2 regions of the Pseudescherichia sp. genome follow, and region 2 is predicted to be linked to the other one. Evidence: predicted binding sites of a transcription regulator. Region 2 holds the regulator's gene; the other holds the start of a gene.
What was found. The regulator LexA, encoded in region 2, represses DNA repair genes until DNA is damaged. The targets are predictions, from matches to a motif close to TNCTGTATGTACATACAGNA.

Region 1: sbmC (DNA gyrase inhibitor SbmC) is a predicted target of LexA. The motif match lies at 7,637-7,656, and genes of this name have one in related genera.

What each region holds. Positions count from the first base shown of each region.
Region 1 covers NZ_DAMBWA010000001.1:219,647-234,635, reverse strand. Annotated here, with positions in the region: gene hisG (ATP phosphoribosyltransferase) at 1-821, opposite strand, end outside; His leader region at 857-980, opposite strand; gene hisL (his operon leader peptide) at 956-1,006, opposite strand; gene RTX96_RS01130 (SDR family oxidoreductase) at 1,181-2,005, shown strand; gene RTX96_RS01125 (LysR substrate-binding domain-containing protein) at 2,049-2,978, shown strand; gene yoeI (membrane protein YoeI) at 3,191-3,253, shown strand; gene RTX96_RS01120 (APC family permease) at 3,243-4,601, shown strand; gene sbcB (exodeoxyribonuclease I) at 4,759-6,183, opposite strand; gene dacD (serine-type D-Ala-D-Ala carboxypeptidase DacD) at 6,384-7,553, shown strand; gene sbmC (DNA gyrase inhibitor SbmC) at 7,674-8,147, shown strand; gene RTX96_RS01100 (FUSC family protein) at 8,296-9,354, shown strand; gene RTX96_RS01095 (DUF496 family protein) at 9,521-9,862, shown strand; gene RTX96_RS01090 (ArsR/SmtB family transcription factor) at 9,941-10,249, opposite strand; gene fusA (elongation factor G) at 10,472-12,577, shown strand; gene RTX96_RS01080 (branched-chain amino acid ABC transporter substrate-binding protein) at 12,842-13,951, shown strand; gene RTX96_RS01075 (ABC transporter permease subunit) at 13,982-14,896, shown strand; gene livM (high-affinity branched-chain amino acid ABC transporter permease LivM) at 14,908-14,989, shown strand, end outside.
Region 2 covers NZ_DAMBWA010000012.1:49,800-64,788, forward strand. Annotated here, with positions in the region: gene radA (DNA repair protein RadA) at 1-1,258, opposite strand, end outside; gene serB (phosphoserine phosphatase) at 1,269-2,240, opposite strand; gene RTX96_RS15815 (YtjB family periplasmic protein) at 2,360-3,007, shown strand; gene lplA (lipoate--protein ligase LplA) at 3,073-4,089, shown strand; gene plsB (glycerol-3-phosphate 1-O-acyltransferase PlsB) at 4,129-6,552, opposite strand; gene RTX96_RS15830 (diacylglycerol kinase) at 6,682-7,050, shown strand; gene lexA (transcriptional repressor LexA) at 7,159-7,767, shown strand; gene RTX96_RS15840 (CsbD family protein) at 8,033-8,242, shown strand; gene zur (zinc uptake transcriptional repressor Zur) at 8,318-8,833, opposite strand; gene RTX96_RS15850 (conjugal transfer protein TraF) at 9,188-10,486, shown strand; gene dusA (tRNA dihydrouridine(20/20a) synthase DusA) at 10,589-11,587, shown strand; gene pspG (envelope stress response protein PspG) at 11,719-11,961, shown strand; gene RTX96_RS15865 (quinone oxidoreductase) at 12,263-13,246, opposite strand; gene dnaB (replicative DNA helicase) at 13,350-14,756, shown strand; gene alr (alanine racemase) at 14,902-14,989, shown strand, end outside.

The sequences.
Region 1 (14,989 bases), on a different contig from region 2:
AAGAGCGTCTCGCTGCTTACCATGTGCATCGCCACGCGCTGCTGATCGCCCGCCAGCGGCAGAATGGTCGGACGCTCGGCACCCGGCAGCAGGGCAATCACCTCTTCCAGACGCTCGGTCGGGGCATGCATCATGATGTATTTTGATTCGCGGGCCTGAATGACGCCCTGGATACGGGTCAGTAGCTTGTCGATCAGCTGCTGCTTGGCCGCAGGCATTTCGCCGTCGCGCTGAATCAGGCAGGCTTTAGAGCGGTAGATGACCTCTACCTCACGCAGGCCGTTGGCCTCAAGGGTCGCCCCGGTCGAGACCAGGTCGCAGATGGCATCGGCCAGGCCAGCGCGCGGAGCCACTTCGACGGAGCCGTTCAGCAGGCAAGATTTAAAGGAGACGCCTTTCTGATCGAGGTAGCGCTTCAGCAGGTGCGGATAGGAGGTGGCGATACGTTTACCGTCCAGCGCCGCCGGGCCATCCCACGGCTCGTCAACGGCAGTAGCCAGCGACAGGCGACAGCCACCGAAATCGAGGCGGCGCAGGGTAAAGTAACGCGGGTCCTCGCCCTGAGCGCGGCGGGTCAGCAGCTCCTCTTCCAGCACGTTCTCGCCGATAATGCCGAGATCCACTACGCCGTCCATAACCAGCCCAGGAATGTCGTCGTCACGCACGCGCAGAATATCGATAGGCATGTTCTCTGCCAGCGCAATCAGGCGCTGAGTGTGCAGATTGATTTTAATGCCGCAGCGGGCCAGCAGTTCGCGAGAATCATCGCTTAAACGGCCAGATTTCTGCATAGCTATGCGTAAACGGGAGTTATCTAACATTCTGCTTATCCTCTTATCCTGCCTGAATTAGGTTCAAAAAAAAGCCCCTGGAAGAGGATCTTCCGGGGGCTTTTTCATGCGTTCATGCACCACTGGAAGATCCAAACGTCTTCCAGCACACATCGCCTGAAAGACTAGTCAGGATGATGGTGATGATGGTGGTGTTTAAATTGAACGCGTGTCATAAAATTTCCAATGAATGCTTATTCATGTCTTGTCAGTTAACCTAAACCACTTTGCCCGCTGAAAGCAAGGGCTTTTTTTCAACATTAAATCATTTCATCTTGCTTCCTGAATTGTCAGTTGCGCTTGCCTGGCGTAGCCTTAATCCTAACGTATGAAAGCCGGGAGAATTAAGGATGAAAAAAGTCGCGATTGTCGGTTTAGGCTGGCTGGGGATGCCGCTGGCGCTCTCGCTGCAGTCAAAGGGCTGGCAGGTTACCGGCAGTAAAACCACCCAGGACGGCGTCGAGGCGGCGCGCATGTGCGGTATTGAAAGCTACCCGCTGAAGCTTGAACCGGAGCTGGTGTGCGACGCCGACGATCTGGAAGCGTTAATGAACGTAGATGCGCTGGTGGTCACGCTGCCCGCCCGGCGGAGCGGCAGCGGGGACACCTTTTATTTGCAGGCGGTGCAGGAGATTGTCGACAGCGCGCTGGCGAGGCGTATTCCGCGCATTATCTTTACCAGTTCAACCTCGGTATACGGTAATGCAGAGGGCAACGTCAAAGAGAGCACGCCGCTGCAACCAGTGACCCAAAGCGGGCGTACCTTAAAAGAGCTGGAGGAGTGGCTGCACAATCTGCCGGGTACCTCGGTGGATATTTTACGCCTTGCCGGGCTGGTCGGGCCGGGCCGCCATCCGGGCCGCTTCTTTGCCGGTAAAACCGCCCCTGACGGAGGCCACGGCGTCAATCTGGTGCATCTGGAGGACGTTATCGCCGCGATTACGCTGTTATTGCAGGCGCCGAAAGGGGGGCATATCTACAATTTATGCGCCCCCCGACACCCGGCGCGATCCGAATTTTACCCGGTGATGGCACGTCAGCTGGGCCTCGAGCCGCCGCTGTTTACCGAGAGCGGAGCCGGCAGCAAAGGCAAGCTCGTTGATGGAAGCCGCATCACCAATGAATTAGGGTTTGAATACCAGTACCCCGATCCGCTGATCATGCCGATGGAGTAGGGGCAGCAGCCTGGGGACTGATCGCATACCCTATGGGGCGAACATGAAACCATTGCTGGATGTTCTCGTTATCCTTGATGCCCTCGAAAAAGAGGGCAGCTTTGCCGCGGCCTCGGCGAAGCTCTACAAAACGCCCTCCGCGCTGAGCTACACCGTGCATAAGCTGGAGAGCGATCTCAACATCCAGCTTCTTGACCGCAGCGGCCATCGGGCAAAATTTACCCGTACCGGCCAGATGCTGTTGGAGAAGGGGCGCGAGGTGCTGCATACGGTGCGCGAGCTGGAGAAGCAGGCTATTAAGCTCAACGAGGGCTGGGAGAACTATCTCACCATTGGTGTGGATGATACTTTTCCCTTCTCGCTGCTGCTGCCGCTTATCGACGTCTTTTATCAGCAGCACAGTGTCACCCGGCTAAAATTTATCAACGGCGTGCTGTCCGGCTCGTGGGAGGCATTGATTCAAGGGCGAGCCGATATTATCGTCGGCGCGCTGCACGACCCCCCTCCGCTAAGCGGATTTGGCTTTGCCCGCCTCGGCAGCCTCGAGCAGGTATTTGCCGTAGCCCCCCACCATCCGCTGGCCCAGGCGGCAGAGCCGCTTGCCCGGCGAGAGATCAAACGCCACCGCGCTATCGTAGTGGGGGAGGCGAGTCCAGGCTGTTCGCGTTCCCAACTGCTGCTGGAGGATCAGGAGGCGATCGCCGTTTTTGATTTTAAGGCTAAACTGGATCTGCTCATTGGCGGTCTTGGCTGCGGTTATCTGCCACGCTACCTGGCACAGCTTTTTTTGAACAGCGGTGCGCTGGTAGAGAAGCGGGTGGTCGCGCAGATGCCAGCCGAACCGGTATGGATTGGCTGGAATGAGCAGACTGCAGGGCTGGCAAGCGGCTGGTGGTGCACGGAAATTTTAGCAAGTAGTGCGATCGCTGGCGTTTACGATTCGGTGAGTGGCCGTGAATCAGGCATGCGTTAAAAAAGAATGGCCTGATGGTGGTATACCATCTTGTCATCGCGCCTCACTTTGGGGCAAAATATGTCGCCTGCAAAAAATGACACTAACCGACGTTAAACGCGTCGGTTATTTTTTTGCATCAAAACGTCATTTAAAACCAAGAGGCCGGGCTTCGTACCGGATAGATACACATTTAAAAACCGACAGTCGTTGTCGCTGAGGAAAGAAACAAAATGGGGCAATTTTTTGCTATTGCGACGGCATTCGCCGTAATGGGGGCTGACCATGTCGCATAACGTTACTCCAAAAACCTCTCGCGTGGAACTGCGTAAATCGCTTACGTTGATTCCGGTTGTTATGATGGGTCTTGCCTATATGCAGCCGATGACGCTGTTCGATACGTTCGGCATTGTCTCTGGTCTGACCGATGGTCATGTCGCGACCGCGTATGCGTTTGCGCTGGTGGCTATTCTCTTTACTGCGCTGAGCTACGGTAAACTGGTGCGTCGTTTCCCGTCTGCTGGCTCAGCCTATACCTATGCCCAGAAATCCATTAGCCCGGCCGTTGGCTTTATGGTGGGCTGGTCGTCGCTGCTGGACTACCTGTTCATGCCGATGATCAACATCCTGCTGGCTAAAATCTACTTCGAAGCGCTGGTGCCCAGCGTGCCGTCGTGGATCTTTGTGGTGGCGCTGGTGGCCTTTATGACCATCTCGAACCTGCGCAGCATTAAATCCGTTGCCAACTTCAACACCCTGATCGTTATTCTGCAGATGGGTATTGTGGCAGCTATCGTCGGTCTGATTGTTTATGGTGTAGCGCACGGCGAAGGCGCGGGTACGCTGACCAGCACCCGTCCGTTCTGGTCAGAAGGCGCGCACGTAGTGCCGATGATCACCGGTGCGACCATTCTGTGCTTCTCGTTCCTGGGCTTCGACGGCATCTCCTCTCTGTCGGAAGAGACCAAAGACGCCGAGCGCGTGATCCCGAAAGCGATCTTCCTGACGGCGCTGATTGGCGGCCTGGTCTTTATCGTGGCCTCCTACTTCCTGCAACTCTACTTCCCGGACATCAGCCGCTTCAAAGATCCTGATGCGTCGCAGCCGGAAATCATGCTCTACGTGGCGGGTAAAACCTTCCAGTTCGGCGTGCTGATCTTCTCGACCATCACCGTACTGGCTTCCGGTATGGCGGCGCACGCGGGCGTTTCTCGCCTGATGTATGTGATGGGTCGCGACGGCGTATTCCCGAGCCGCTTCTTTGGCTACGTGCACCCGAAATGGCGTACCCCGGCCTGGAACGTGCTGCTGGTTGGCGCGATTGCTCTGCTGGCGATTAACTTTGACCTGGTCACCGCGACGGCGCTGATCAACTTCGGTGCGCTGGTGGCCTTCACCTTTGTTAACCTGTCGGTGATCTCGCAGTTCTGGATCCGTGAGAAGCGTAACAAGACGCTGAAAGATCACTTCAACTTCCTGATCCTGCCGCTGTGTGGTGCCCTGACCGTGGGCGCGCTGTGGCTGAACCTGGAAGAGAGCTCAATGATTCTGGGCCTGATCTGGGGCGGTATTGGTCTGGTCTATCTGGCCTGCGTGACCAAAAGCTTCCGCAACCCGGTTCCGCAGTACGAAGACGTTGCGTAATGCGCTAAGCCGTAAGTAAAAAGAGAAGCCAGCTGAGAAGCTGGCTTTTTTTATGCGATGCTGGATGTCAGAGAGTAGGCCGGATAAGCGCAGCGCCATCCGGCGGTGTCGCTCATGTCGGGCGGCGGCTCTGCCTTGCCCAACCTACGATCTTTATTCACACGATTTCTTGCGCATACTGATAGAGCGCTTTAATCAGGGCCAGCTTCTCGCTATCGCCTGCGTGCTGCTGGTAAAGCGCCTCCAGCTCCTCCGCCCATGCCTGCAAGAACTCCGGCGTAAAGACGTTACGGCGATGCTGGAGCCAGCGCTGCTGCTCGTTCTCATCCAGCGTGCCGGGGAAATTGCGCGCCCGGTAGTTAAACAGCAGCTTCTCAATGCGCTTGTCGGCAAAGGTGATATCCAGCGCCGGCAGGTTTTGCGGATCGGTCGCCAGTATGATTTTCATTGCTGCGCGATCGGCATCGCTAAAGAAGCCATTGTATAGCTGGGCGTCAACGTTTTCCGAAGGTACAAACGGCTCTGCTTCAGCAAAGATAGCCAGCACTTTCTCCCGAATCACTGGGTTATCGCGCAGGATCTGCAGGTTCGCCAGGCAGGCTTGGCGGTTAATACCCAGCCGATCGGCGTCTTCTGGACGCAGCGTATTCGCCTGCGCCAGCACCGGGCACTTATTAAGATGCACCAGCTTCACCGGTACGGCGGACTCATCGCCCAGATCCGCCTTAGGCGTATAGAGACGCTCGCGCAGCGCGTCGGCGTCCAGTTCCAGCAGAGGAGACATATCCCCGGCCAGATCCACCATGATCACTGCGTTTCGGTTCTCCGGGTGCCAGGCCAGCGGTGCAACCCAGCTGGTATTGCCCCGGTCGGCGCCGAACATGCCGGAAACATGCACCAGCGGTTTCATCTGCGGCACATCGATCAGCGTGGTCAGCTTCTGTTTGCTGCGGTAGGTGTAGAGGTAGTTAAACAGCTTGGGCTGGCGGGCTTTGACCAGCTGTGCCATAGCAATGGTGGCGTAGACATCCGCCATCGCGTCGTGGGCATTACTGTGCTCGATGCCGTTAGCCTGCGTCAGGTGCTCCAGGCGGAAGCTTGGCAGGCCATCATCGTTTTCCGGCCAGTTGATACCTTCCGGCCGCAGGGCGTAGCAGGCGCGCATCACGTCCAGCAGATCCCAGCGGGAGTTGCCGTGCTGCCAGCTCCAGGCATAGGGATCGTAGAAGTTGCGGTAGAAAATATTGCGCGTGACTTCGTCATCGAAGCGGACGTTGTTATAGCCCACCACGCAGGTCTCCGGCACGGTGAAGATGTCGTGGATCCGCCTGGCGAAGGCGGCTTCATTATCTCCTTTTTCCCGGGCGAGCTGCGGCGTAATACCGGTGATCATCACGGCTTCCGGCTGCGGCAGATAGTCATCGGCAGGCTGGCAGTAGAACACCTCCGGCTCGCCGATAGGCGTAAACGCCTCGTCGGTACGGATCGCGGCGAACTGCGCCGGCCGGTCTAGCGACGGGCTGGTACCGAAGGTCTCGTAGTCGTGAAAAAGAAAAGTGGGCTGCGCAGCGGAATCTGACACCTGAAATCGTCCTGTTGTTGTATGTCCTCTTTATGGTAAACCATGCTGCCTGCTAAGCAGAAATAAAAGCGTTATTTTTACCTGTACTGCGTAGCGGCTTCCGTCTCTCTCCCTCTTTGTCACATTTGTTTGCAATTGTTCCAGGACCCGACACAACATTTTCCGTAAAAAGGTCAGCTCTTTTGTACGACCTTAAGGATATCCTCTTGAAACGCCGTCTGTTTATTGCCGCTTCCCTCCTTGCTGTTTGCGTGAATTCTGCACTGGCTGCCGATCTCTCTTTCGCTGTACAGCCTCCGCAGATCCAGGCCGGTGCCTGGGTATTAATGGACTACACCACGGGGCAGATATTGACCGCAGGCAATGAACATCAGCAGCGTAATCCAGCAAGCCTGACCAAGCTGATGACCGGCTACGTGGTTGACCGCGCTATTGATAGCAAGCGCATCACGCCGGACGATATTGTTACCGTTGGTAAAGACGCCTGGGCGAAGGGAAATCCGGTATTTGATGGCTCCTCGCTGATGTTTATCAAGCCGGGGGATCGCATTTCGGTGCGTGACCTCAGCCGTGGCCTGATCGTTGACTCTGGCAACGATGCCTGCGTAGCGCTGGCGGACTATGTCGCTGGAGGACAGCCGCAGTTTGTGAAGATGATGAACAGCTACGCGCAGAAGCTCAACCTGCGCGATACCCATTTTGAAACTGTCCACGGCCTGGATGCGCCGGGCCAGCACAGCTCGGCCTACGATCTGGCCGTGCTCTCTCGGGCCATCATCCACGGTGAGCCTGAGTTCTACCACATGTATAGCGAGAAGAGTCTGACCTGGAACGGCATTACCCAGCAGAACCGTAACGGCCTGCTGTGGGATAAGTCGCTTAACGTCGACGGCCTGAAAACCGGCCATACTTCCGGGGCTGGCTTCAACCTTATCGCCTCCAGCGTCAATGGTCAGCGGCGGCTGATTGCGGTGGTGATGGGGGGTGAAAGCCCGAAAGGACGTGAGGAGCAGGCGCGTAAGCTGCTGCACTGGGGTGATGACAACTTCGATACCGTGCAGATCCTGCATAAGGGAAAACAGGTAGGGAACGAGCGCGTCTGGTACGGTGACAAAGAGAAGGTAGCGCTGGGCACGGATCGCGACTTCTGGCTGGCGCTGCCGAAGTCCGATCTGGACCATATCAAAGCTAAGTACGTGCTAAGTAGCCATGAGCTGGAAGCACCGATGCCTGCAAACCAGCAGGTAGGCGAAGTGGAGCTGTACGATAAAGACAAGCTGATTGCCCGCTCACCGCTGGTGACCCTGGAAGCGGTCGAGAAAGGGGGGATTTTCTCCCGGATGAGCGACTACCTGCACCACGTTCTGTAACGATCTGCGGGCAGGCTGGCAACTCTGCGAGTCTGCTCGCATACTGAACAGGCAAAGGGTGACACTAAACCCTTAATAAGAGAGAGTGTATATCCATACAGCAATCATCGCGGAGGCAGCATGGACTACAGTATCAGACAGCTTGATAAGCGCATCATTGCCGGGTTTCATCTGGTAGGACCGTGGGAAAAGACCGTTAAGCAGGGTTTTGAGCAGCTCACCCTCTGGGTGCAAACGAAGAATCTACAGCCGCAGGAGTGGATCGCCGTCTACTACGATAACCCTGACGAAGTGCCACCGGAGAAGCTGCGTGCCGACACGGTCATTTCGGTTCCTGAGGGCTTTACCGTACCGGAAAACAGCGAAGGCGTGATCCTGAGCGAACTGCCCGGCGGCCAGTACGCCGTCGCCCGGGCGCGGGTCTATAACGAAGAGTTTGAGAAAACATGGGATCTCTTTTTTGACAGCCTGCTTCCGGATGCCTACTACCAGATTGCTGCCCGGCCCTGTTTTGAGCGCTACCTGAATGCGGACAATAGCAGCGGCTACTGGGACGTTGAGATGCACATTCCCGTTGAGCCTAAATCACTGTAAGCACAGGCTTGCTGTTGATGATGAAGGTCTGTTTAACTGTTTTGCTCAATGAATAACTATTTTTAACGGGGTTTTCAGTAACAACACTGAGGCCCCGGCGCGAAAATTCGCTACAATTGCGCCTTTGTCGTTTTAGCCGGAGAGCGTGGTGCGCACCGACAAATCACTCAGCCCCTTTGAAATACGCCTGTATCGTCACTATCGCCTCGTGCACGGGGCCAGGATAGCGCTGGCGTTTATCCTCACCTTTCTGCTGGTGCGCCTGCTGGACATCCCGGAGGGGACATGGCCGCTGATCACCCTGGTAGTGGTTATGGGGCCGATCTCCTTCTGGGGAAACGTGGTGCCGCGCGCTTACGAGCGTATCGGCGGCACTATCCTCGGCTCGGCGCTGGGGCTGATTGCCCTAAAGCTGGAGCTGATCTCCCTGCCGCTGATGCTGCTCTGGTGCGCCGCCGCAATGTTTCTCTGCGGCTGGCTGGCGCTGGGCAAGAAGCCTTACCAGGCGCTATTGATCGGTATTACGCTCGCGGTGGTGGTAGGCGCCCCGGCAGGGGATATGAACATCGCCCTGTGGCGCGGCGGCGATGTGATCTTAGGCTCGCTGCTGGCGATGCTGTTTACCGGCATCTGGCCGCAGCGGGCGTTTTTGCACTGGCGCATCCAGATGGCAAACTACGTCACCGCCTTCAACCGAGTCTACCAGGCGGGCTTTTCGCCGAACCTGGTGGAGCGCCCGCGGCTGGAGAAGCATCTGCAAAACATCCTCAACGACGTGGTGAAGATGCGCGGTTTGATTGTGCCTGCCAGCAAGGAGACGCACATTCAGAAAGCGATCTTTGAAGCTATTCAGACCGTGAGCCGTAACATGGTGTGCATGCTAGAGCTGCAGATCAACGCCCACTGGGCGTCGCGAGCCAGCCACTTTGTGATGCTTAACGCCAGGACGATCCGCGAAACGCAGACCATGACGCAGCAAACGCTGCTCACCATCGCGCATGCGCTCTACGAGGGGAATCCGCAGCCAATCCTTGCCAATAGCGAGCGGCTTAATGAGATTGTGGCCGAGCTGCGGGAGCTGATTCAGCAACATAAAGATGAGACCCTGGCGGAAACCCCGATGCACGGCTACGTGTGGTTAAGCATGGAGCTGGCGCGGCAGCTGGAGCTGCTCTCGCATCTTATCTGCCGGGCGCTGCGCAAATAAGCCGCATCCGTAGGCAAATCAGCGGTAGGTTGTTTCGATTCAGCCTAATTTAGCGTTATGATATTTAGAGGGATAAAATCATTGTCATCAGCAACGGCTAAAAGTATGTTTACCCTACAGCGGTTGCTTTAACGAATCCGAATCTGATATTAGCAGGGGTGTAAAAATGGAAACTACTAAGCCGTCATTCCAGGACGTTCTGGAGTTCGTGCGTCTGTTCCGCCGTAAGAACAAACTACAGCGTGAAATTCAGGACGTTGAGAAAAAGATCCGTGATAACCAGAAACGCGTTCTGCTGCTGGATAACCTGAGCGACTACATCAAGCCGGGGATGAGCGTTGAAGCGATCCAGGGCATCATCGCCAGCATGAAAAGCGACTACGAAGACCGCGTAGATGATTACATCATCAAAAACGCTGAAATTTCGAAAGAGCGCCGTGAAATCTCTAAAAAGCTGAAGACAATGGGCGAGCTGAAGCACGCCGTTGTTGAAGCGAAAGACGAGTAACGCCTTCCGGCCGGATCTGGCATCGCCGCCATCCGGCCTTTACCCTCTCCTCAGCTCCTTCTTTACCTAACGGTTAGCCTACTGCTCGGCATGGATGGCATTGAGCAGGATATCCATCAGCCCCGGAAAGCGAGCATCGAGATCGTCCCGCCGCAGTGAGATCAGGTTTTCCCGGCCCTGCGGACGCTGCCAGATCACGCCGCTGTCACGCAGCACACGCCAGTGGTGGGTCATGGTCGATTTTGCCACGTCCTTGCGCAGTGACCCGCAGGCCTGCTCTCCTTCATCCGCCAGGGTTCTGACTATCTCCAGGCGCAGCGGATTTCCCAGCGCGAACAGTACATTTTCGAGGCGGATTTTTGCCCGATCGGGATGGCTGGCAATCATAGTGTTCCTGAGTCAATAAGCACAAATAGTGACCAGCAAGCTGGCTGACGCATACTATACCTAAACCCAACGGCGAGTGCTATGCGACCGCGGCAGCGAGATTATCTTCCATAACTATAGCTAAAATAGTTCGTATATACTCGTACAGTTGGACTATGATGAGGACGTTAAACCCAAATGGCCGCTCTGGCCGCTAACTGTCAAACTGACTAAGGACGCATCATGCCCCGACCCATCCCCCTCGAGCGCTATCGCAACATTGGTATTTCTGCCCACATTGATGCCGGCAAAACCACCACCACTGAACGGATCCTGTTTTACACCGGCATGAGCCATAAGCTCGGTGAAGTTCACGATGGCGCAGCGACGACAGACTGGATGGCGCAGGAGCAAGAGCGCGGAATTACCATTACCTCTGCGGCAGTAAGCTGCTTCTGGCCCGGTATGGACCGGGGCTTTGAGCCGCATCGGATCAACATCATCGACACCCCCGGCCACGTTGACTTCACCATCGAAGTAGAACGCTCTATGCGCGTGCTGGACGGCGCGGTAATGGTCTACGACTCCGTGGGCGGCGTGCAGCCGCAGTCGGAGACCGTCTGGCGGCAGGCCAACAAGTACCACGTGCCCCGGCTGGCCTTCGTCAACAAGATGGACCGCCCCGGGGCAGACTTCTTCCGCGTGGTACAGATGATGATCGACCGCCTGAAGGCGCACCCGGTGCCGATTGTGATCCCTATCGGGGCAGAAGAGCACTTCACTGGCGTGGTCGATCTTATCAAGATGCGGGAAATCATCTGGGACGACGCTACCCAGGGGATGGCGTTCAGCTATGCGCCGGTGCCGGACGAACTGCTGGCAACGGCAAAAGAGTGGCGTGAAAAAATGGTCTCGGCGGCGGCGGAGGCCAGCGAAGAGCTGATGGATAAGTATCTGGAAAACGGCGATCTGGAGGAGGCGGAGATCATCAGTGGCCTGCGTGCCCGCACCGTAGCCGGTGAGATCCAGCCGGTGCTCTGCGGCAGCGCCTTTAAAAACAAAGGGGTACAACGCGTGCTTGATGCGGTGGTCGAGCTGATGCCATCCCCGCTTGATATTCCCGCCATTAAAGGCGTGGATGAGAAGGGGGCGACTGCCGAGCGCCATCCGGACGATCGCGAGCCGTTCTCTGCTCTGGCCTTTAAGCTGATGACCGATCCCTATGTGGGCCAGCTCACCTTTATCCGCGTCTACTCCGGCGTGCTTAAAAAAGGCGACGCGGTGTGGAACCCGGTTAAGGGCAAGAAGGAGCGCATCGGGCGCATTGTGCTAATGCACGCCAACGACCGTCACGAGGTGGACGAGCTGCGGGCAGGGGATATTGCCGCCTGCGTCGGGCTGAAGGATGTCACTACCGGCGACACGCTTTGCGCTCCGGAGGCGGTTATCACCCTGGAACGTATGGAGTTTCCCGATCCGGTGATCTCCCTGGCGATTGAGCCGAAGACCAAGGCGGATCAGGAGAAGATGGGCATCGCCCTGCAGCGGCTGGCAGCGGAGGATCCCTCGTTCCATCTGCATACCGATGAGGAGTCGGGCCAGACCATCATCTCCGGCATGGGCGAGCTGCATCTGGAGATTATCGTCGACCGCATGCGGCGGGAGTTTGGCGTGGAGGCCAACATTGGTCGCCCGCAGGTCACCTACCGGGAGACGATCCGCAAAACGGTGAAGGATATCGAAGGCAAGTTTGTCCGCCAGTCTGGCGGTAAAGGGCAGTACGGCCACGTGGTGCTGACCCTGGAGCCGCTGGAGGGGGGCAAAGGCTTTATCTTTGAGGATGCCACCAAGGGCGGCGTCGTGCCCCGTGAGTTTATTCCTTCCGTGGAAAAAGGGCTGCGGGAGGCGATCAACAGCGGTGTGCTGGCGGGTTACCCGGTGGTGGATATCAAGGCGACGCTGACCTTTGGCTCCTACCATGACGTCGACTCCTCGGAGCTGGCCTTCAGAATGGCGGCGATTTTCGGCTTTAAAGAGGGGGCTAAGCGTGCCGATCCAGCCATTCTCGAGCCGATTATGCACGTGGAGGTAGAGACGCCTGAGGAGTATGCCGGGAACGTGATGGGGGATCTCTCTTCCCGCCGCGGCATGGTTCAGGGGATGGATGAGCGGTTGGGGAGCCAGATTATCCGCGCCGACGTGCCGCTGGCGGAGATGTTTGGCTACTCCACCACGCTGCGCTCAATGTCCCAGGGACGCGCCACCTACAGCATGGAGTTCCACCACTATGCAGAAGCGCCGCGTAACGTGGCAGAGAGCATTATTGCCAGCCGGGCAAAAACCGCATAACCGGCTAAATGACTCCCGCTAAACGCGCCCCGGCATGGCTAACCCTGCCGGGGCGCTCATTTTTTTCATTGCAGCGGTAAAATCGCTCAACTCAGTGATCTCCGCTGCAAATTTGTACAAGCGGGGTGCGCAGGCTCACTTTCCCACAGCTATGTTTAAGATTCTGGACGGTCCGGACACCGCGTAGCCCAGCCAGCCATGTGATGGCGACCTCTTCCACGCCGCCGCTGGCGTCGGGTTCTGAACCGTGCTGAGGATTAACACATGTCTATCAAAACGCTTACGTTACCGCTTGCTCTGCTGAGCTGCCTGGGTGCTGCGTTTTATGCGCAGGCGGATATCACCATCGGCGTAGCCGGGCCGTTCACCGGCCCCAACGCAACCTACGGGGCACAGTACTGGAAAGGGGCAACCCAGGCGGCGGCAGATATCAACGCGGCGGGCGGCATCAAGGGCGAGAAGATCGTGCTGGTGCAGGGGGATGACGCCTGCGAACCCAAGCAGGCGGTGGCGGTGGCCAACCGGCTGGTAGACGAAGAGAAGGTTTCTGCCGTGGTGGGCCACTTCTGCTCCTCCTCCACAATGCCCTCGTCGGAGGTTTATGACGAAGCCGGTGTCCTGACCATTACCCCCGGATCAACTAACCCGCAAATTACCGAGCGGGGCATGCAAAACATGTTTCGCATGTGCGGCCGCGACGATCAGCAGGGCGTGGTGGCGGCAAACTATATCCTCGACGTGCTAAAAGCAAAAAAAGTTGCCGTGATCCACGACAAGGACACCTACGGCCAGGGGCTGGCGGACGCGATGCGCGCGGCGTTGGAGAAGCGTGGCGTCAAAGAGGTGCTCTATGAGGGATTATCCCGTGGCGAAAAAGATTTCAACGCGCTAGTCACTAAGGTGGGCGCGCTGAAGCCTGACGTGGTCTACTTTGGCGGTTGTCATCCGGAGGCCGGGCCGCTGATACGTCAGATGCGCGAGCAGGGCGTGGAGGCGAAATTCTTCTCCGGCGACTGCGTGGTGACCGAGGAGCTGGTGACGGCTGCAGGCGGAGCGCAGTTCACTAACGGCGTACTGATGACCTTCGGTAAAGATCCGCGCACTATCCCGGCGGGTAAAGCGGTGATTGAAAAGTTCCGCACCGCAGGCTTTGAGCCAGAAGGCTACACCCTCTATGCCTACGCCTCTATTCAGGCTATCGCCGCCGCCTATAACGCCGTCGGCAAAGACAACGAGAAAGCCAGCGCCTGGCTGAAGTCCAACAGCGTGGATACGGTGATGGGGCCGAAAGCCTGGGATGGAAAGGGCGATCTCAAGGTCTCGGACTATGTCGTCTATCAGTGGGATGACAAGGGCAAATATCACCAGCTGTAATCCCATCCACCGGGGGCGAGGGCGTTCACTATGGATGCATTCTTCTTGCAGCAGCTTATCAACGGCCTGACGCTGGGCGCGGTGTATGGCCTGATCGCTATCGGCTACACGATGGTGTATGGCATCATCGGTATGATCAACTTTGCCCACGGCGAGGTCTATATGATCTCGGCCTATCTCTGCGCCATCGGCCTCGGTCTGCTGTCGTGGTTTGGCCTGCACTCCTTCCCGCTGCTGATCTTTGGCACGCTGATCTTCACCGTGGTGATCACCGGCGTCTACGGCTGGACTATCGAGCGTATCGCCTATCGACCGCTGCGTAACTCCACGCGTCTCGCACCGCTGATCTCGGCAATCGGCATGTCGCTGATCCTGCAAAACTACGTCCAGATCAGCCAGGGACCAAACCAGCAGGGGATCCCAACCCTGCTGAGCGGCGTGCTGCGCGTGGACGTTGGCGACGGCATTGTGCAGATCACCTGGACAAAGATTTTCATTGTGCTGGCGGCGCTGGCGGGAATGCTGCTGCTAACCTGGGTGATCCAATTTACCTGTTTGGGGCGCATCTGCCGCGCTACGCAGCAGGATCGGCGGATGGCGTCGATCCTCGGCATCAACACCGATCGGGTTATCTCGCTGGTGTTTGTGATGGGGGCGGCGATGGCGGGGCTGGCAGGGGTGCTGGTGACCATGAACTACGGCACCTTTGATTTCTATATTGGCTTTATCATTGGCGTAAAAGCCTTTACCGCCGCCGTGCTGGGTGGGATAGGTTCGCTGCCCGGCGCGATGCTGGGCGGCCTGCTGCTGGGCATCGCCGAAGCGCAGTTCGCCGGACTGGTCAACTCCGACTATAAAGATGTTTTCTCCTTTGCGCTGCTGGTTGCCATCCTGATTTTTCGCCCGCAGGGGCTGCTGGGCCGCCCTGTGGTGGCGAAAGTATGAGGAGCGCGACCATGACGGATGAGCCATTAAAGCCCCGGCTGGATCTAAAACAGTGTCTGCGGGATACCTTTCTTGCCGGGCTGTGCGCGCTGG
Region 2 (14,989 bases):
CCGCCTCGGAGATACGCTCCTGGCCGCTCGGTACCGGACGGATCTCGCCGGCCAGCCCAACCTCGCCAAACACCACCAGATCGTCCGGCAGTGGGCGGTCGCGCAGGCTGGAGACCATCGCCAGCAGCAGCGCCAGGTCGGCGCTGGTCTCGGTGACTTTTACCCCGCCGACAACGTTTACAAAGACATCCTGATCCGCCATCTGCAATCCGCCGTGGCGATGCAGCACCGCCAGCAGGATCGCGAGGCGGTTCTGCTCCAGACCCACCGCCACGCGGCGCGGGTTGGCCATCATCGACTGATCCACCAGCGCCTGGATCTCCACCAGCAGGGGGCGCGTGCCCTCCCAGACTACCATCACCGAGCTGCCGGAGGTGACTTCGTCGCCCCGGCTGAGGAAGATAGCCGACGGGTTGCTGACCTCGCGCAGGCCCTGCTCAGTCATCGCAAAGACGCCCAGCTCGTTCACCGCGCCGAAGCGGTTTTTATGGCTGCGCAGGGTGCGGAAACGCGAGTCGGCGTCGCCGTCCAGCAGTACCGAACAGTCGATGCAGTGCTCCAGCACCTTCGGCCCGGCCAGCGAGCCATCTTTGGTGACGTGTCCCACCATCACGATGGCGACGCCGCGCGTCTTGGCGAAGCGCGTCAGGTAGGCCGCCGTCTCACGCACCTGAGCCACGCTGCCCGGCGACGACTGGATATCCGCCATGTGCATCACCTGGATCGAGTCGATGACCATCAGCTTCGGCAGCTCTTCATCCGCAATCATGCAGATCTGCTCGATGCTGGTCTCGGAGAGCATGTTCAGGTTAGCGGTCGGCAACCCCAGGCGATGGGCGCGCATCGCCACCTGCTGGAGTGACTCCTCCCCGGTGACGTACAGTGTCTTCATGTTTTCGGAGAGCTTGCACAGGGTTTGCAGCAGCAGCGTCGACTTGCCTGCCCCTGGGTTACCGCCGATCAGGATTGCGCTGCCCGGCACGACGCCGCCGCCCAGCACGCGGTCAAACTCTTTAAAGCCGGTAGAGAAGCGCGGCAGCTCTTCCAGACTGATCTCCGATAGCTTTTGCACCTTCGACACGCCTGCGTTACCGGCATAGCCGCTCAGCCGCTCGTTGCGCGCAACCGTCGGGGACGCCGCAACGCGCACCTCGGTGATGGTGTTCCAGGCATGACAGGCGCTGCACTGCCCCTGCCAGCGCGGATAATCCGCACCGCATTCATTACAGACAAATGCGCGTTTTGGAGCTTTCGCCACGTTGACCTCGTTATTTCTGGTTCAGGCTGCCCGACAGGATACAGAAAACGCCCATCAGGTCAGCGTGACGGATAGTGACTTCCGTCTTCTCATTTACTTTGGGTTTCGCGTGATAGGCGATCCCCAGCCCCGCCGATTTGATCATCGGCAGATCGTTAGCACCGTCGCCGATCGCCACAGTCTGTGCCAGCGGAATATCGTACTCCTGGGCCAGGCGCAGCAGCGTGGCCGCCTTGTACTGGGCATCCACAATGTCGCCCACGACGTGGCCGGTCAGCTTGCCATCAACAATCTCCAGCTCGTTTGCCACGGCGGCGGTCAGGCGCAGCCTGTCGCGCAGGTAGTCAGCAAAGAAGGTGAAGCCGCCGGAGGCGATAGCCACCTTCCAGCCCAGCGTCTCCAGCTTCAGCACCAGCTGGGTCAGGCCCGGCATCAGCGGCAGGCCGTCGCGCACCTGGTGCAGAATGGTGGCATCCGCCCCCTTGAGGGTGCCGACACGGCTGCGCAGGCTGGCGGTAAAGTCCAGCTCGCCGCGCATCGCCCGCTCGGTCACCTCGGCGACCATCTCACCGGTGCCCGCCAGCTTGGCGATCTCATCGATACACTCGATCTGGATGGCGGTAGAGTCCATGTCCATCACCAGCAGGCCCGGCGTGCGCAGGTGCGGGATCTTACCCAGCGGCGCAACGTCCAGACCGGCATCGTGCGCCAGACGCGTTGCCCGCGGTGTCAGCGAGCCGGCCAGGCGGATCACCTGATAATCCTCGACGCACCAGGCCGCGACGATCACCATCGCCGCGCCAAGCGAGCGCTGATACGCCGTCAGGCGCTGTTTATCCAGACTGCGGCCATAGAGCAGCCAGCCGCTGCGACCCGCGTGATAATCGAGCGGCATCACCTCGTCGCCGCTTAAAGAGAGCGGCAGCCCAGGCCACTGAGAGACGGCTTCGGGCAGGTCGCGCCAGGTTAAACTGTTAGACATTAAAGCTCCTGTAAAAACACGTGCGGCCAAACGCATCCGGGTAAAAATAACGCATGAGGCTACCTTGTAATCATCGCTTCTGGCAACATGCTAACCTCAAATTTTCATCAGGTAAGAATATGGCCCGCGCAAAACTGAGATTCCGGCTGCATCGCGCCGTAATAGTGCTCATCTGTCTCGCCCTTTTGGTGGCGCTAATGCAGGGGGCATCGTGGTTCAGCCAGAGCCACCAGCGGGCGCGTAACCCCCAGTTTGAAGAGCTGGCCCGTACCCTGGCGCACCAGGTGACCCTGAACCTCACGCCGCTGATGCGTAGCGAAACGCCGGATGAAAAGCCGATTAGCGCGCTCCTGCGCCAGCTCACCGAAGGGAGCCGTATTCTTGACGCAGGCGTCTACGATGAGCAGGGCGATTTGATTGCGCGTTCAGGGGAGAGCGTCGACGTCCGCGACCGGCTGGCGCTGGACGGAAAAAAAGCCGGCGGCTACTTCAACCAGCAGATTGTTGAACCCATACAGGGGAAAAATGGCCCGCTCGGCTACCTGCGTCTGACTCTCGACACCCATACCCTACCGACCGAAGCGAAACAGGTCGATAATACCACAAATATCCTCCGCCTGATGCTGCTCCTGTCGCTGGCAATCGGCGTGGTGCTGACCCGCACGCTGCTGCAGGGCAAGCGTACCCGCTGGCAGCAGTCGCCCTTCCTGCTCACCGCCAGCCGCTCGGTGCCGGAGGAGGGGGAGAGCGAGAAGCGCGAGCCGTAGGCCGGGTAGGCATACGCGCCGCTTTGTCGTTACTATGGGGGCAATTAAAGAAAAGGAAAGCTGCCATGTCCACATTACGTCTGCTTATCTCTGATTCATACGATCCCTGGTTTAACCTGGCGGTAGAGGAGTCAATTTTCCGTCAGATGCCTGCCACCCAGCGCGTGCTGTTTCTGTGGCGCAACGCCGATACGGTGGTGATTGGCCGGGCGCAAAATCCGTGGAAAGAGTGCAATACCCGGCGCATGGAGGAGGATAACGTCCGCCTCGCCCGACGCAGCAGCGGCGGCGGCGCGGTATTTCACGATCTCGGCAACACCTGCTTTACCTTTATGGCCGGCAAGCCGGAGTATGACAAAACCATCTCTACCCACATTGTGCTTAACGCCCTCAACGCGCTGGGCGTAGCGGCAGAAGCCTCGGGGCGTAACGACCTGGTGGTCAAAACGCCGGAGGGCGATCGCAAAGTCTCCGGCTCCGCCTATCGTGAAACGCCGGACCGCGGCTTCCACCACGGCACGCTGCTGCTCAATGCCGATCTAAGTCGACTGGCAAACTACCTTAACCCTGACCAAAAGAAGCTCCAGGCCAAGGGCATTACCTCGGTACGGGGACGGGTGGCAAACCTGGTCGATCTGCTGCCGGGCATCACGCATGAAGCGATCTGCGCGGAGGTCACCGAGGCCTTTTTTGCCCACTACGGCGAGCGCGTTGCGGCGGAGGTTATCTCTCCGGACAAGACGCCGGATCTGCCAAACTTTGCCGATACCTTTGCCCGTCAGAGCAGCTGGGAGTGGAACTTTGGTCAGGCACCCTCGTTCAGCCATCTGCTGGATGAGCGCTTCACCTGGGGCGGCGTTGAGCTGCACTTCGACGTCGAGCGAGGACACATCACGCGCGCGCAGATCTTTACCGACAGCCTGAACCCGGCGCCGCTGGAGGCGCTGGCGGCGCGTCTGCAGGGCTGCGCTTATCGTGCGGATAGTCTGCAGCAGGCGTGCGATGCGCTGCTAGGGGATTTTCCGGAGCAGGAGAGGGAGTTACGGGAGCTGTCCGCGTGGGTAGCGCAGGCGGTCAGATAATAGAGAGGCCCGGTACACTTGCGTTACCGGGCATCACCTTTACGCTTCTGCCTGGGTTGCGCTCTCGATAGTCAACCGCACGTCAGGCGTCACCAGATCCGCCAGCAGGAGATAGACCTGCATGGTTTTTGCCGGATCGGCATCACCCGTATCGCTGATGTAACCCTCGTCGCGCAGGGTGAGCACCAGGGTACTGAACACGGCTTTATCGAAGAACTCCGGGGCGTTGATCCCGTGCAGCACCGACAGGCGCTGAGCCAGGGTACGGCTCTCTTTCTCCAGCGTGCCACGGTTGATGGCCGGGTTGGCGCTCAGCAGCCAGAAAGTGATGGCGTAGCGCTGCAGGGTCTCGCGCGCGCCAGCCGCCAGCAGCTGCAGGGTACGGGAGCGCTGCGGGTTGAGATACAGGCGGTCGTCTTTATCTACCAGCAGGCCCTGACGCACCAGCTCGGCGATCAACGCGTTGAGCACCTCTGGCAGCTCGCTGTTATCCCAGCGCAGGAACAGCTCTGCTTTAAGCATCGGATAGAGCACATCAACGTGGCGCAGCAGCTCTTCGCGAGAGATCTGGCGATGCTGGGTTACGATAGCCGCCATCAGGGAGGGCAGCACCAGCATATGCGCGATGTTGTTGCGGTAGTAAGTCATCAGCACCGCCTGCTCGCGCGGCAGAATGATGATGTCGCCTATGGTGTCTTTCTCTACTTCGAACTTATTCATCTGCAGCGCGTGGGCAATCAGCTCGCTGGCGCTGGCCGCCGGGGCGGTGGCGTCAGGCGAGTAGGGCACGTTGCGCAGCAGATCGAGGTAGCAGTCCAGCTGCTCGGTCAGCTGCTCGCGGGTCAGCGAGCGCTGGCGCGAGGCCAGCAGCGCGGTACAGCAGAGGTTCATAGCGTTAGCCGCGCCCGCGTTGTTAATACGCACCATCAGATCGGCGGCGATGGTGTTGACGGTCGGCGTCAGCCAGGCCGGGCGTACCGCCTCAATCGGATCGATCGACTCGCGCCACTCGGGCACGTGCTGATTGAGGTAGTTCATCAGCGGTAGCGGCTCGCCGAAGTTAACGTAGCCCTGGCCGAGGTTGCGCAGCTTGCTCAGGCCGCGCAGCATCTGAAAGACGTTCTCTTTCTCTTTGGTTGCGCCGCGCAGCTCTTTTGCATAGGTGCCCACCTCCATCACGTGCTCGTAGCCGATATAGATCGGTACCAGGGTGATAGGGCGGGTGCCGCCGCGCAGCATGGCCTGCAGGGTCATCGACAGGGTGCCGGTTTTCGGATCCAGCAGACGGCCCGTACGTGAGCGTCCACCCTCGACAAAGTACTCTACGGAGTAGCCGCGGCTAAACAGCTCGCCCAGGTACTCACGGAACACCGTCGAATAGAGCTTGTTGCCCTTAAAGGTACGGCGAATAAAGAACGCCCCGAGGCGGCGGAAAACCGGTCCGGCAGGCCAGAAGTTGAGGTTAATCCCGGCGGCGATATGCGGCGGTACCAGCCCCTGATGATAGAGCACATAGGAGAGCAGCATGTAGTCCATGTGGCTACGGTGGCAGGGCACGTAGACAATCTCATGACCGTCGTGCGCCAGCTGGCGGACCCGCTCGGCGTTATGCACGTTGATGCCCTGATAGAGCCGGTTCCAGGTAAAGCCAAGGATACGATCGCTCAGGCGGATCATCTCATAGGAGAAATTGGCCGCAATCTCCTCCATCAGTGCGATGGCGTTCTGCTGGGCTTTCTCATGGGAGATCTTTTTGCTGCGCGCTTCGTCTTCTACCGCGCGGGCAATGGCTTTTGAGGCCAACAGCTTGTTAAAGAGATCCTGGCGCGCCGGCAGGCGCGGACCCACGGCGGCAAGCCGCTGGCGGGCAAAGTGCATGCGCGCTACGCGGGCCAGCTTTTGGGCGATAATTTTGTCTGTGCCATGCTCGGTGGCCATCCGGCGCAGGGAGACCGGCGGGGAGAAGCGCACAAAGCTATCGCGACCGAGCCAGGAGACGGCAAAGAACTTCTGGATGCCGTTCAGCATGCGCAGCGGCGGATTCACTTCGCCTTTTTCGCGCCCCGGTGAGCGGCCAAACATCACCGATACCGGCACCATCTGCACGTCCAGGTCCGGGTGGTTACGGTGGAGATCCAGATAATCATGGAACAGCTTAACGGACTCTTCTTTCGGCGTGTACCAGCTAAAGACACGCGGCCCGCTGTGAATAAAGATATAGCGAGGCAGCAGCGCACCGTCGATCTCCAGCGGTTCAAGCGGGTCGGGCAGCTCGTGCGCCAGGCATTGGGCACGCAGCGTCAGCAAGTCTGCCTTCGAGTTATAAGGCAAAACGTACATAATAGGGCGTGAGGTATCGAGTCCAGGTTCCTGGGCAGGTTCTGCCGGGATCGACTTGCTTTTTACCAGCACGCTTAATGGTAAATTCAGTAATTTGTAGTAAATTCGTGGCCAGCCGGACATAAACAATGTGAAGCCTCTGGTTAATAATGCCATTGCGCCGCAAGAATATCAGAAAGCGCGCAGAATATCTTTTGTACCTCGGTACGCTCGCATAGACATTGACGATAATTACGTAAAAAGGTTCTTTTGATGGCCAATAATACCACTGGTTTAACCCGAATCATTAAAGCCGCAGGGTACTCATGGAAGGGCGTTCGCGCTGCCTGGCTGAACGAAGCCGCTTTCCGCCAGGAGTCCGTCGCGGTGATCCTTGCCGTTGTCATTGCCTGCTGGCTCGACGTAGACGCCATTACCCGCGTGCTGCTCATTGGGTCCGTTGTGCTGGTAATGATAGTGGAGATCCTGAACAGCGCGATCGAGGCGGTTGTTGACCGTATCGGGACTGATTTCCATGAGCTTTCCGGCCGGGCCAAAGATATGGGCTCGGCAGCGGTGCTGATGTCTATTCTGCTCGCGCTGGCCACCTGGGGCATTCTGCTCTGGCCACATTACCGCTAAGGCGCGCAAAATCGGCCTTGCGCGGCGGTTTTGCTCAAAATTTGGTTTCAAAAACGGTTTTTGCTGTATATACTCACAGCATAACTGTATATACACCCAGGGGGCGGGATGAAAGCGTTAACAGCCAGGCAGCAAGAGGTGTTTGATCTCATTCGCGATCACATCAGCCAGACCGGCATGCCGCCGACGCGTGCTGAAATTGCGCAGCGTTTGGGATTCCGTTCCCCAAACGCGGCAGAAGAACACCTGAAAGCGCTGGCGCGCAAAGGCGTCATTGAGATTGTTTCCGGCGCATCGCGCGGGATCCGTCTGCTGCAGGAAGAGGAAGATGGCCTGCCGCTGATTGGCCGGGTCGCTGCCGGTGAGCCGCTGCTGGCACAGCAGCATATCGAGGGCCACTACCAAGTCGATCCGTCACTGTTTAAGCCCAGCGCCGATTTCCTGCTGCGCGTTAGCGGGATGTCGATGAAAGACATTGGCATCATGGATGGCGATCTGCTGGCAGTACATAAAACGCAGGAAGCGCGTAACGGCCAGGTGATTGTGGCGCGTATTGATGACGAAGTGACGGTAAAGCGGCTGAAAAAGCAGGGCAATACCGTGCAGCTGCTGCCTGAAAACAGCGACTTCGATCCCATCGTTGTTGACCTTCGTCAGCAGAACTTCAGTATTGAAGGTCTGGCGGTCGGCGTCATTCGCAACGGCGAGTGGCTCTGATAGCATATAAGTGCTTGTGGCAGTTAACCTTCTGCTGTCACAGCGCTTAATGTTTTTCCTCCTCTCTCTTTCTCACCTCCTTTAGCCTTGCCTTCTAGCCTTGCCTTCCTGTTGTTTGTTCGCGCCTGAATGGTTAAATATTCCGAATAATCCCCAGCTTAGAAAATCCTTAGCTACAATTATTATCACGTTCAGCAGATAAAGAACGTAACGAAGGACCAACGAATATTGCTATTCAACACCGAACGATGATGAGGATACCATTATGAATAAAGACGAAGTCGGCGGTAACTGGAAACAGTTCAAAGGTAAAGCGAAAGAGCAATGGGGTAAATTAACGGACGATGACATGACCGTTATTGAAGGTAAACGCGACCAGCTGGTCGGTAAAATTCAGGAACGTTATGGCTACCAAAAAGACCAGGCTGAGAAAGAGGTGGTCGACTGGGAAACCCGTAACGAGTATCGCTGGTAATCACCCTGGATTAACAGTTTGACTACCCTGCCCGACGGTACAAGGACGTACCGACTCTTCCCACCACTTTTTAACCTAACGCGGTTTCTTCTTCACTAAAATGCTGTGATCGTGCTGACATTGGCCCTGATGACGGCAGGCTTCCACTTCTGAACACGCTGCACACAACCCGTGCGCCTCAATGACGTTATGACGCAGCGCAAAGCCCATCCTGGCCGCCAGCGCGTGCATAATATCTTCCACGCCTTCAGCCGCCTCCTCTTTTACCACGCCGCAGCGATCGCAGATGAACATCGCAGACGTATGGGTAGGCTGATCGAGGAAGTGACACAGCACGTAGCTGTTGGTTGACTCGACCTTGTGCACAAAACCCTGCTCCAGCAGGAAGTCGAGAGCGCGGTAAACCGTCGGCGGCTTGGCCTGCGGCTCTGAGACGCGCAGGAGATCGAGCAGATCGTAGGCGCTGATTGCACCCTGCTGGAGGCTCATCAGGCGCAAAACCTCAAGGCGCTGCGGGGTCAGGCGCACGTTGCGCTGCGCGCACAGCGTTTCAGCATGTGCCAGCATCTGCTGCGAAGTGGTCTTATCCATAGGGCATCCTCAGGTTACGTAATGTAATAACGTTGAAACCGTCACTTTATCATATCCTGCGACAAACGCCGAGATCCCGCCGATCGTTCCGCACCCACCGTCGATCTCCATCCTGGCATTTTCCTGAATTTTTCAACGCTCAGAGCAGAAAAACTTCCCGAATCGAATTTCCTCCTCTATAAGTAAAGAGCGTTTATAAAAAGACGCAGATTGTTACGAATAAAAATACTCTCATGCAGATAAAAAACGAATTAGCTGCATTTAGCATCGCTTTTCACAGCAATAGTTCACCTCTCGCCAGGCGATAACTGGCAGGGCATAAATCGACCTTTGATCAATAAGACAGGGCAAACTGTGAAAAAAATTTTTAAGCTTTCAGTGGTAACACTTGCGGTCTCTTTTGGGGTAGTCACTCAGGCGGGGGCAGCCAATACATGGGCAGAAGCGCGTAGTGATGCGATGGGCGGCACCGGCGTAGCATCCGCCAGCTATGGCAGCGGCGTACTGATTAACCCGGCGCTGCTGGCGAAGGCTAAACCGGATGATAACGTGACTGTCATCCTGCCGAGCGTGCGGGCGCAGATTAGCGATAAAGATAATCTGCAGGATGAAATCGACGATATCAGCGACAAAGTCGACTATTACGATAACGTTATCGACAACCTGACCTTTGCTCAGTTTATTACTAACCCAACGGGAACCATTAATCAGGTGCGCGGCGCCGCGACCGATTTAGCCGATGAGCTGGAGTTTCTCGACGGCAAAACGGCGCGTGCTAATGCGGGCGCTGGTATTGCAGTAAGCATTCCTAACGACGTGCTGTCGTTTGCTTTCGTGGCGAAGGCCTATGCCCATGCCCGGGTCAGCTCCAACGTCGACCAGCAGGATATTGACTACCTGCGCGGCAATGAAATCCTCCTTGATGCCGGGCAAGTCGCCCTTGGTCGCAGCTCGGATATTATTACCAGCCACTTGAACTCTACCGCGTCTGGACGTGCGGCGATCGTCTCCGACTACGGCGTGGCCGTGGCGCGTCAGTTCCAGCTTGGCGACGTGCCGGTCTCTATCGGCGTGACGCCGAAGCTGCAAAAAACCTGGCTGTTCAACTACACCACCTCCATCTACGACTACGATAGCAGCGACTTCAACAGCAGCCGCTACCGTAACGACGATACCGGCTTCAACGTTGACGCCGGTATTGCCGCTGATTTTGGCGATAACTGGACCGTAGGCCTGAGCGGACAGAACCTGATCTCCCGCGATATCGATACCAAAGATATCCAGATCCGCAATGGCCGTACTCAAGAGGTGCGTAGCTATAAAGATACCTACCAGATCAGCCCGGTGGTTACCGCAGGGCTGGCGTGGCATACGGATCTGGTTACCCTCAGCGCCGACGGCGATCTGACCGAGACCAAAGGCTTTAAGAGCGAGGAGGCTTCCCAGTATGTTGGCGTCGGGGCCGAGGTGCGTCCGCTCGACTGGCTGGCGGTGCGTGCGGGCTTCCGCGCCGATGTGAAAGGGGACGACAGCAACGTCGCCACCGCCGGTATCGGTTTTGCGCCGTTCAACCGCGTTCACGTCGACCTGATGGGCCTCTATGGTGAAGATGAAACCTGGGGCGCAGGCGCGCAGCTCAGCCTGACGTTCTAATGATCTCCCCGCCGGAGGCGCAATGCCTCCGGCGGGCTGTTCAGGCTAAATGAGTATGCTATAGTAGCGCCCCTTTTCCATTTTGATGAAAAAACGTACGCTATGCCGCCAGTCACGCCCGCTACAGCCTTCGCCGCCCACCGCTTCTCCATCGCGCCAATGCTCGACTGGACCGACCGCCACTGTCGCTATTTCCTGCGCCTGCTGTCGCGGGAGACGCTGCTCTATACCGAGATGGTGACTACCGGGGCGATTATTCATGGTAAAGGTGACTATCTGGCCTACAGTGACGAAGAGCATCCCGTAGCGCTTCAGCTGGGCGGCAGCGATCCGGCTCAGCTGGCCCACTGTGCGAAGCTGGCCGAAGCCCGCGGCTATGACGAGATCAACCTCAACGTCGGCTGTCCGTCGGATCGCGTGCAGAACGGTATGTTCGGCGCCTGTCTGATGGGCAATGCGCAGCTGGTGGCGGACTGCATCAAAGCCATGCGCGACGTCGTCTCTATCCCGGTGACGGTGAAGACCCGCATCGGCATTGACGACCAGGACAGCTACGAATTCCTCTGCAGCTTTATTGATACCGTTTCCGGCAAGGGCGAGTGCGAGACGTTTATTATTCACGCCCGTAAGGCCTGGCTCTCCGGACTCAGCCCAAAAGAGAACCGTGAGATCCCGCCTCTGGACTACCCGCGTGTCTATCAGCTTAAGCGCGACTTCCCGCACCTGACCATGTCTATCAACGGCGGCATCAAATCGCTGGAAGAGGCAAAGGCGCACCTTGAGCATATGGACGGGGTGATGGTAGGGCGCGAGGCGTATCAAAACCCAGGCATTCTGGCCGCGGTTGACCGTGAGATCTTTGGCGTAGCGCGTGACGATGCCGATCCGGTTGCGGTAGTGCGGGCCATGTATCCCTATATTGAGCGTGAGCTGAGCAACGGCGCCTATCTCGGGCATATCACTCGCCATATGCTGGGCCTTTTCCAGGGTATTCCCGGTGCGCGCCAGTGGCGTCGCTACCTGAGTGAAAACGCCCATAAGGCTGGGGCGGATATCGATGTACTGGAGCAGGCGCTAAAGCTGGTGGCGGATAAGCGTTAGAAATTCGCTAAAAGTTAGCTAAATTCACCACGCCTCGCAGCACGCTGCGGGGCGTTTTGTTTTATTATCAATGCATTACATTCTGGCACGTTTCTTGTAATAGATTGGGTAACTATTAAGGGGGAAGAGCCATGCTGGAACTACTGTTTGTTATTGGATTTTTTATGATGCTACTGGTCACGGGCGTCTCGCTGCTGGGCATTATTGTCGCGCTGGCAGTGGCCACCGCGCTGATGTTTGTCGGTGGACTGTTTGCGTTAATGTTTAAGCTGCTGCCCTGGCTGCTGCTGGCGGTGGCTATCGTCTGGGTTATCCGGGCGGTAAAAAAACCAAAATTGCCGTTGTATCAGCGCAATAGCCGCTGGCGTTACTAAGTTATGCGGTCTTGATCACAACCTGGCACTTTTCTCTGGCAGGTTCAGCCAAACCGCATAGGATTTAGGTATCGAATCTGTCACTATTGCGCGTCTTAGAATTCATCGAGCTGTACCCTACATACAGCCGAACTAAAAAAAGAAAGGGCTTCCTTAAGGGAAGCCCTAATTCTTTTCCCTCGTCATACTTCAAGCAGCCGGTGCGTTGGCTGCGCTTACTCGCCCCAGTCACTTACCTATGTAAGCTCCTGGGGACTCGCGCTCTTGCCGCCTTCCTGCTACTCAAATTATTTAGAGGGGCTCAGGGGATCAGCAGACTCGATCCTTGAGTTGATCGGCTCTCCAGCGTCTCGTGCGCACGCTGCGCCTCCGCCAGCGGGAATTTCTGATCTTCTGCCACGTCGACCTTAATCACGCCGCTGGCAATCAGCGAGAATAGCTCGTTGCTGGCCTCTTCCAGCTCCTCCCGATTAGTGATGTACCCCTGAAGGGAAGGGCGGGTTGCATAGAGGGAGCCTTTCTGGTTAAGGATGCCGAGATTAACGCCGGTGACCGGACCAGAGGCGTTGCCGAAGCTGACCATCAGGCCGTGACGCTGCAGGCAGTCCAGCGACGATTCCCAGGTATCTTTTCCTACCGAGTCATAGACAACGCGTACCTTCTTACCCCCGGTGATCTCCTTGACGCGCTCAACGATGCTCTCCTCGCGGTAGTTAATCACCTGCCATGCGCCCGCCTGCAATGCGCGCTGCGCCTTCTGCGCGTTGCCCACCGTGCCGATCAGCTTGCCACCCAGCGCCTTGGACCACTGGCAGGCGATAAGCCCTACACCGCCCGCCGCCGCGTGGAACAGAAACGGCTCGTCGGGCTTGATCTCATAGGTTTTACGCAGCAGGTAGAAGACCGTCAGCCCCTTCAGGAACGAGGCCGCGGCCTGCTCAAAGGAGATGGCGTTGGGCAGAATAGCGACCTTATCCGCCGGCACGTTATGTACTGAGCTGTAGGCCCCCAGCGCCGACTGGGCATAGACCACCCGATCGCCCGCTTTAATATGGCTAACGTTTTTACCAACTTTACTCACTACGCCTGCCGCCTCTGTACCGAGACCGCTTGGCAGCGCCGGAGGCGGATAGAGGCCGCTGCGGATGTAGGTATCGATATAGTTGATACCAATAGCTTTGTTCTCGACCTGCACCTCGTTCTCTGCCGGATCGGTGGGCGTAAACTCCACCGCTTTTAATACCTCAGGGCCACCATGCTTGTGAAATTCAATTCTTGTTGCCATGTTTCCTCCCAAAGATCCTAAGCCAATGCGACATTAGGGTCGGTGCATAATCTAAAATATGATAAAGTTTCGACCCACAATTTATCTCGGTACTCCATTCACTATGGCAGGAAATAAACCCTTCAACAAACAGACTGAACCCCGCGATATGCAAGTCGAGGGGATGAAAGTGCCGCCACACTCAATCGAAGCGGAGCAGTCGGTGTTGGGCGGTTTAATGCTGGATAACGAACGCTGGGACGACGTTGCCGAGCGCGTTGTTGCGGAAGACTTTTATACCCGCCCGCACCGACATATCTTCACTGAGATGCACCGTCTGCAGGAGATGAGCAAACCCATCGACCTGATCACCCTGGCGGAGTCGCTGGAGCAGCAGGGCCAGCTGGACAGCGTCGGCGGTTTTGCCTACCTGGCAGAGCTATCGAAAAATACGCCAAGCGCGGCGAACATTAGCGCCTATGCTGACATCGTCCGCGAACGTGCGGTCGTGCGTGAGATGATCTCGGTTGCCAACGAAATCGCCACCGCGGGCTTTGACCCGCAGGGCCGCACCAGCGAAGATCTGCTCGACCTCGCCGAATCCCGCGTATTCCAGATCGCTGAAAACCGGGCGAATAAGGACGAAGGACCGAAAAGTATCGATCAGATCCTTGAGGCCACCGTCGCGCGTATTGAGCAGCTCTTTCAGCAGCCCCACGACGGCGTGACCGGCGTTGATACCGGCTATCAGGATCTGAACAAAAAAACGGCGGGCCTGCAGCGCTCGGATCTGATCATCGTGGCGGCGCGTCCGTCGATGGGTAAGACCACCTTCGCCATGAACCTGTGCGAAAACGCCGCGATGCTACAGGATAAGCCGGTGCTGATCTTCAGCCTGGAGATGCCCGCCGAGCAGATCATGATGCGTATGCTGGCGTCGCTCTCCCGCGTCGATCAGACCCGCATCCGTACCGGCCAGCTCGACGACGAGGACTGGGCGCGTATCTCCGGCACAATGGGCATCCTGCTCGAGAAGCGTAACATGTACATCGACGACTCCTCTGGCCTGACGCCGACCGAGGTGCGCTCCCGTGCGCGGCGCATCTTCCGCGAGCATGACGGCCTGAGCATGATCATGATCGACTACCTGCAGCTGATGCGCGTTCCGTCGCTCTCTGACAACCGTACGCTGGAGATCGCGGAGATCTCCCGCTCGCTGAAAGCGCTGGCGAAAGAGTTACAGGTGCCGGTGGTGGCCCTGTCGCAGCTCAACCGCTCCCTGGAGCAGCGTGCCGATAAGCGCCCGGTCAACTCCGACCTGCGTGAGTCCGGCTCTATCGAGCAGGATGCCGACCTGATCATGTTTATCTATCGTGATGAGGTGTACCACGAGAACAGCGATCTGAAAGGCATCGCGGAAATTATTATTGGTAAGCAGCGTAACGGCCCGATTGGTACGGTACGCCTGACCTTTAACGGGCAGTGGTCGCGCTTCGATAACTATGCCGGGCCACAGTACGATGACGAATAAATCCTCTTCATCCTTCACGCCGCAGGGGCGTTGACTGCGTCCGCTCACCCCAGTCACTTACTTCAGTAAGCTCCTGGGGCTTCCCGGACTTGTCGCCTTCCTGCAACGCGAATGATTTTGAGGATCCGCTTTTAGAAGGAATAACATGCAAGCGGCAACCGTAGTAATCAACCGCCGCGCTCTGCGACACAATCTGCAACGCCTGCGCGAGCTGGCTCCCGCCAGCAAACTGG